Regions from separate parts of the Pseudomonas sp. DF5 genome, predicted to be linked through region 2. Evidence: predicted binding sites of a transcription regulator. Region 2 holds the regulator's gene; the other holds the start of a gene.
The links. The regulator FliA, encoded in region 2, starts transcription of late flagellar genes. The targets are predictions, from matches to a motif close to CTAAAGTTTNNNNNNNNNNNGCCGNTAA.

Region 1 (3,825 bases), on a different contig from region 2:
AGCTCGTCTTTGAGGTGAGCCACTTCGCGGTCCAGGGTGATCGATTCGATCGCACGGTGAGCGCGCAGCATGATGGTGCCGCCAGGCGTCTCGTAGCAGCCACGGGACTTCATGCCGACATAGCGGTTTTCCACGATGTCCAGACGACCGATACCGTGTTCACCACCGATACGGTTCAAGGTCGCCAGCACGGTAGCCGGGGTCATTTCGACGCCGTCCAGTGCAACGATGTCGCCGTTGCGGTAGGTCAGTTCCAGGTACTGCGGTTTGTCGGGAGCGTTCTCCGGGGAGACGGTCCAGCGCCACATGTCTTCTTCGTGCTCGGTCCAGGTGTCTTCCAGCACGCCGCCTTCATAGGAGATGTGCAGCAGGTTGGCATCCATCGAATACGGGGATTTTTTCTTGCCGTGACGCTCGATCGGGATCGCGTGCTTCTCGGCGTAATCCATCAGCTTCTCACGGGACAGCAGGTCCCATTCGCGCCATGGGGCGATCACTTTTACGCCTGGCTTCAAGGCGTACGCACCCAGTTCGAAACGAACCTGGTCGTTGCCCTTGCCGGTCGCGCCGTGGGAAATGGCGTCAGCGCCGGTTTCGTTGGCGATTTCGATCAGGCGTTTGGCGATCAACGGACGAGCGATGGAAGTACCCAGCAGGTACTCGCCTTCGTAAACGGTGTTGGCGCGGAACATCGGGAACACGAAATCACGCACGAATTCTTCGCGCAGATCGTCGATATAGATTTCTTTTACACCCATGGCCTGTGCCTTGGCGCGGGCCGGTTCGACCTCTTCGCCCTGACCCAGGTCAGCAGTGAAGGTCACTACTTCACAGTTATATGTATCCTGCAGCCACTTGAGGATCACCGAAGTGTCCAGGCCGCCGGAATACGCCAGAACGACCTTGTTTACGTCCGCCATGCCATCACTCCACGGGGTTCTACGGAAAGCTGTCAAGTCTACCGCTCATGCAGGATAATTTACAGAGGCGCGACAGCTTATGACGACGAAGCGACAGATTATGTCGAGTGGGCGACGAATTCAGCAGGTTCAGGAGGTCGTCGCGCTGCTCGCGGCGGCAGTGGCTTGAGGCGCCGGTTTCTCGGTTGGCGCTACGCGCTCGAGGCGTACGGCAACACGGCGGTTTTTTGCCCGGTTGGCGGCGCTGTTGTTCGGTGCAAGGGGATAGCGCTCGCCATGAAAACGCAGGGTGATCTGCGATTCCTGAATACCGTTGGCCTTGAAGAAATCCATTACCGCCAGTGCCCGGCGTCGTGACAGTTCACGGTTGGTCAGGCGGTTGCCACTGTTGTCGGAATGGCCATCGAGTTCAATGTGGTTGACCGTCGGATCGGCTTTCATGAATTCCAGCATGACCTGCAACTGAGCCTTGGCCCTGGCATCGAGATCGATCCCCTCCCCCGGAAAGCCGACCTCGGATTGCTTCACTTGCTCGAAATTCTGTGGCAACAACTTGGCCACGCACCCCTGATAGTCACTGTAGGCCTTGCTGAACTTGACCGGCAACAGACGAACTTCAGACACCCGACCGTCGCCCGAGGAGTGTCGAACGACCGGACTGCGACCATCCATCAACCCGCTGATCAAACGCCCGGCCTGCACTTGCGAGCTGTTGAACAGCACGTTGCCACTACCCATTCTCACCGACCCCAGGTTGATGTCGCCACGCCCTGGTTGCCATGGCGCAGCCGCCGCCAGCAAAGTGGCGGAACCCCCTCCGATCATTGAGTTGTAGGCCTTCAGACGAAATGTCGCCTGCTCTCCGGCGCGCCGAACAAACTCACCCGAACCGAAATCAGTGATCGGTTGAGTCAGGCGACATTCGAACTTGTCACCTTCGACCGTCCACTCGATGCTCTCCAGACGGGTCTGGAAAGTGAGCGCCATCGCGGGAAGGCTGGCAAACACGCTGAGCAAGGCTAAATAACGCTGGCGCACGGGAGGCTCCACTGGCTTCTACGACAATAAAGACCGACACACATATTCACGGCCTGCCTGTTGGGTATCGGATGCTTGTCGTAAAACTTGATAGCGAGTGCCTGCAAGAGTCTTTTCCGGTAGCATTCCCCTGAGTTTGACCCGCCTGGAATCCCCTCATGTCCGACCGCCTGACCCTGCTGCGTCCCGACGACTGGCACATTCATCTTCGCGATGGTGCCGTGTTGACCAATACCGTCGCGGATGTCGCGCGTACCTTTGGTCGCGCCATCATCATGCCCAACCTGGTACCTCCGGTGCGCAACGCTGCTGAAGCCGATGGCTATCGCCAGCGGATTCTCGCTGCACGTCCGGCCGGCAGCCGTTTCGAACCGCTGATGGTTCTGTACCTGACCGACCGCACCCAGCCTGAAGAAATTCGTGAAGCCAAGGCCAGCGGTTTCATTCACGCCGCCAAGCTTTACCCGGCAGGCGCGACCACCAACTCGGACTCTGGCGTCACCAGCATCGACAAGATTTTCCCTGCACTGGAGGCCATGGCCGAAGTCGGGATGCCGTTGCTGATTCACGGTGAAGTCACCCGTGGCGATGTCGACGTTTTCGATCGGGAAAAAATCTTCATCGATGAGCACATGCGTCGCGTGGTCGAGCGTTTCCCGACGCTCAAAGTGGTGTTCGAACACATCACCACCGCCGATGCCGTGCAGTTCGTCAACGCGGCTTCGGCCAACGTTGGCGCCACCATCACCGCGCATCACCTGCTGTACAACCGCAACCACATGCTAGTGGGCGGGATTCGGCCGCACTTCTATTGCTTGCCGATCCTCAAGCGCAATACCCACCAGGAAGCGCTGCTCGACGCCGCCACCAGTGGCAGCGACAAATTCTTCCTCGGCACCGACTCGGCCCCCCATGCCCAGCACGCCAAAGAAGCGGCTTGCGGCTGTGCCGGCTGCTACACCGCTTATGCCGCGATCGAGATGTATGCCGAAGCCTTCGAACAGCGTAATGCGCTGGACAAGCTCGAAGCCTTCGCCAGCCTCAATGGCCCGCGTTTCTACGGTCTGCCGGCGAACACCGATCGCATCACCCTGGTCCGCGAAGAGTGGACCGCCCCAACCAGCCTGCCATTTGGCGAGCTGACCGTTATCCCGCTGCGCGCCGGTGAAAAACTGCGCTGGCGCCTGCTGGAGGAACACGCGTGAGTGAAGACCATTTCGACGACGAACAGGACGGTCAAGGCGGTGGAGGTGGTCCTCGTCATCCAATGGCTGCCAGATTCCGTGGTTACCTGCCGGTTGTCGTCGACGTAGAAACCGGTGGCTTCAACTCGGCCACCGACGCCCTGCTGGAAATTGCTGCAACCACCATCGCCATGGATGAAAAAGGGTTTGTGTACCCCGATCACACCTACTTCTTCCGGGTCGAGCCATTCGAAGGCGCCAACATCGAAGCAGCAGCCCTGGAGTTCACCGGGATCAAGCTCGATCACCCGTTGCGCATGGCAGTGAGTGAAGAAGCGGCGCTGACCGATATCTTCCGTGGCATTCGCAAGGCCCTGAAAGCCAACGGTTGCAAACGAGCGATTCTGGTCGGTCACAACAGCAGTTTCGATCTGGGCTTCCTCAACGCGGCTGTCGCGCGCCTGGACATGAAACGCAACCCGTTTCACCCGTTCTCCAGCTTCGACACCGCGACCCTCGCTGGTCTTGCCTACGGCCAGACCGTACTGGCCAAGGCCTGCCAAGCAGCGGATATCGACTTCGACGGTCGCGAGGCCCACTCGGCTCGTTACGATACCGAGAAGACTGCCGAGCTGTTCTGCGGCATCGTCAATCGCTGGAAACAAATGGGCGGCTGGGAAGAC
Region 2 (3,825 bases):
TCGACCAGCTGCTCGGACAGTTGCTCTAGAATCTCGCCGGCCTCAACCAGGAAATCCTGAAGGATCTCTTCATCGGCGCCGAAGCTCATTAAGGGGGTGCTCCTACAGGTCTAAAAACCCAGAAAACTAAAATCCAAGACTGGATAGCAAATCGTCCACATCGTCCTGACCGGACACAACGTCTTCTCTTTTATCGGCATGAATCTGCGGACCTTCACCCTGAGAGAGATGTTTTTGTGGATCTTTTTCAGCCAGCATCGCTTCACGGTCATGTTCGATACCCGCAAAGCGGTCTACCTGACTGGCCATGAGTACGAGCTTGAGCAGGTTGCTTTCAACTTCGGTGACCAGTTGGGTCACACGCTTGATCACCTGACCGGTGAGGTCCTGGTAATCCTGGGCCAGCAGAATGTCGTTCAGGTTGCTCGACACCGTGCGGTTGTCCTCACTGCTGCGTGTCAGGAAACCGTCGACCCGCCGGGCCAGCTCGCGGAACTCTTCAGCCCCTACTTCGCGACGCATGAACCGTCCCCAATCCGTGCTCAGCGCCTGGGCTTCATCGCTCAGGCTGTTGATCAGCGGCGTGGCGTTTTCCACCAGGTCCATGGTGCGGTTGGCCGCGGCCTCGGTCAGCTTGACCACATAGGACAGGCGCTCGGTGGCATCCGTGATCTGAGACACTTCCTCGGCTTGCGGCATGTGCGGGTCAATCTGAAAATTGACGATCGCGCTATGCAGCTCGCGGGTGAGCTTGCCCACTTCCTGATACAGGCCGCGGTCACGGGTCTGGTTGAGCTCATGGATCAGTTGCACAGCGTCGCCGAACCTGCCTTTTTCAAGGCTTTCGACCAGTTCGACCGCGTGTTTTTTCAGGGTCGACTCGAAATCGCCCTGTGAAGATTCGTTATGCTCCATAGCTCCCCCGTGCGCAGTACATCAGCCGATGCGTTCGAAAATCTTCTCGATTTTTTCTTTCAACGCCTGGGCTGTGAAGGGTTTGACCACATAGCCGTTAACACCGGCCTGGGCCGCTTCGATGATTTGCTCGCGCTTGGCTTCGGCAGTCACCATCAGCACTGGCAGATGCTTGAGCTTTTCATCGGCGCGCACGTGACGCAGCAGATCGATACCGGTCATGCCAGGCATGTTCCAGTCCGTTACCAGAAAGTCGATGCTTCCGCTGTTGAGAACCGGAATGGCAGTGGTGCCATCGTCAGCCTCGACCGTGTTGGTGAACCCAAGGTCACGCAACAGGTTTTTTATGATCCGCCGCATCGTTGAGAAGTCATCAACGATGAGGATTTTCATGTTCTTGTCCAATTCGACCTCCAAGCAGTCTTAAACGCGCCCAGCACCTGGACGCGCCATTTCAATCAATCCGGCAAAGCACTCAATGACTGTCTGGAGCACAACAGATCGAGACCGGTACGGTTCAACACCCCACCAGCTCCATTCGCAGTGTCCCCACACTGCCTTCAGCGCGCTCGCCACTCCCCCAAACGCCCCCGCAAACGGGCCGCGCACTGGCTGTGTAACTGGCTGACCCGAGATTCACTGACCCCCAGGACCTCACCGATTTCCTTGAGATTCAACTCTTCGTCGTAGTACAGCGCCAACACCAGTCGCTCACGCTCCGGCAAATTGGCAATCGCGTCCGCCAGCGCCGCCTGGAAGCGTTCATCTTCCAGATCGCGTGACGGCTCGAGATGAGCACTCGCGCCATCCTCATGCAGCCCTTCGTGTTCGCCGTCCTGCAACAGATCGTCGAAACTGAATAACCGGCTGCCCAGGGTGTCGTTCAAAATCCCGTAATAATCGTCGAGACTCAATTGGAGTTCGGCCGCAACTTCGTGATCTTTAGCGTCACGGCCGGTTTTAGCTTCAATCGAGCGAATCGCGTCGCTGACCATGCGGGTATTGCGGTGGACCGAACGTGGCGCCCAGTCCCCCTTGCGCACTTCATCGAGCATCGCGCCGCGGATTCGAATGCCCGCGTACGTCTCGAAACTCGCGCCTTTGCTGGCGTCATATTTGGTTGATACTTCAAGCAGGCCGATCATCCCGGCCTGGATCAGGTCTTCGACCTGGACACTGGCCGGCAGACGCGCCAGCAAGTGGTAGGCAATGCGTTTGACCAGTGGCGCGTAACGCTCGATCAGCTCGTACTGCGCGTCACGTGCCGATTTCTTGTAGAGGTTGTAACCGCTGGCTGTCATAGCACGGGTCCTGCCGTTTGTTGCACGAGGCGCTCGACGAAAAATTCCAGGTGCCCACGCGGGTTGGCCGGCAGTGGCCAGGTATCGACTTTCTGCGCAATGGCCTTGAACGCCAAGGCGCACTTGGAACGCGGAAAGGCTTCATACACCGCGCGTTGCTTCTGCACGGCCTTGCGCACGCTTTCGTCGTAAGGCACCGCACCGACGTATTGTAAGGCGACGTCGAGGAAGCGATCTGTGACCTTGGTCAACTTGGCGAACAGGTTGCGGCCTTCCTGCGGGCTCTGCGCCATGTTGGCCAGGACGCGGAAGCGGTTCATGCCGTAGTCGCGGTTAAGCAGTTTGATCAGCGCGTAGGCGTCGGTGATCGAGGTCGGCTCGTCGCACACCACCAGCAAGACTTCCTGCGCAGCGCGCACGAAGCTGACTACCGAGTCACCAATGCCCGCAGCGGTGTCGATCACCAATACGTCGAGGTTGTCGCCGATGTCGCTGAATGCCTGGATCAGGCCGGCATGCTGGGCCGGGCTCAGATGAACCATGCTCTGGGTGCCGGAGGCGGCCGGAACGATGCGGATACCACCGGGCCCTTGCAACAGCACGTCGCGCAGCTCACAGCGGCCTTCGATCACGTCGGCCAGCGTGCGTTTGGGTGTCAGTCCCAACAGAACGTCGACGTTCGCCAGCCCCAGATCGGCATCCAGCAGCATGACGCGCCGGCCGAGTTCAGCTAGAGCCAGGGACAAGTTCACTGACACGTTAGTCTTCCCGACGCCACCTTTGCCGCCGGTCACCGCGATCACCTGTACGGGATGCATGCTGCCCATGTTATTTCTTTACCTTGTCTTGCATAGACGGAGGCCACATTACTGGCTGCGCGTTCAGCGACTGAACAATGCATGGCAGACCATCGATGTAGGTACAAAAAATGTTCATTAGTACCTCAGCCAACCTGCTTGGTCGGGCTGTGGTAAATATCAGCGAACATGTCAGCCATGGCTTCTTCGCTGGGTTCTTCCTGCATTTGTACGCTAACGGCGCGGCTGACCAACTGATGACGACGCGGCAGATGCAAATCATCCGGAATCCGCGGACCATCGGTCAGGTAAGCCACCGGCAACTCATGGCTGATAGCCAGGCTCAGCACCTCGCCGAGGCTTGCCGTTTCATCCAGTTTAGTCAGGATGCAGCCGGCGAGGCCGCAGCGTTTGTAACTGTGATAAGCGGCGGTTAGAACCTGTTTCTGGCTGGTGGTTGCCAGGACCAGATAATTTTTTGATTTGATGCCGCGCCCGGCCAGACTTTCGAGCTGCATCCGCAGTGCCGGATCGCTGGCCTGCAGGCCGGCGGTATCGATCAGCACCACGCGTTTGCGCAGCAGCGGCTCCAGCGCCTGCACCAGGGACTGGCCCGGGTCGACGTGGGTCACCGACACATTGAGGATCCGGCCCAGTGTCTTGAGCTGTTCCTGGGCACCGATGCGATAGCTGTCCATGCTCACCAGCGCGATGTTCTGCGCGCCGTACTTGAGCACGTAACGGGCGGCGAGCTTGGCCAGTGTGGTGGTCTTGCCCATGCCGGCCGGGCCGACCATGGCAATCACCCCGCC

Region 1: AC30D7_RS05655 (flagellar protein MotY) is a predicted target of FliA. The motif match lies at 2,023-2,050, and genes of this name have one in related genera.

What each region holds. Positions count from the first base shown of each region.
Region 1 covers NZ_JBYVYM010000004.1:181,760-185,584, reverse strand. Annotated here, with positions in the region: gene AC30D7_RS05660 (argininosuccinate synthase) at 1-920, opposite strand, end outside; gene AC30D7_RS05655 (flagellar protein MotY) at 1,050-1,958, opposite strand; gene pyrC (dihydroorotase) at 2,117-3,163, shown strand; gene rnt (ribonuclease T) at 3,160-3,825, shown strand, end outside.
Region 2 covers NZ_JBYVYM010000016.1:46,122-49,946, reverse strand. Annotated here, with positions in the region: gene AC30D7_RS16275 (chemotaxis protein CheA) at 1-89, opposite strand, end outside; gene AC30D7_RS16270 (protein phosphatase CheZ) at 127-915, opposite strand; gene AC30D7_RS16265 (chemotaxis response regulator CheY) at 937-1,308, opposite strand; gene fliA (RNA polymerase sigma factor FliA) at 1,476-2,216, opposite strand; gene fleN (flagellar synthesis regulator FleN) at 2,213-3,043, opposite strand; gene flhF (flagellar biosynthesis GTPase FlhF) at 3,160-3,825, opposite strand, start outside.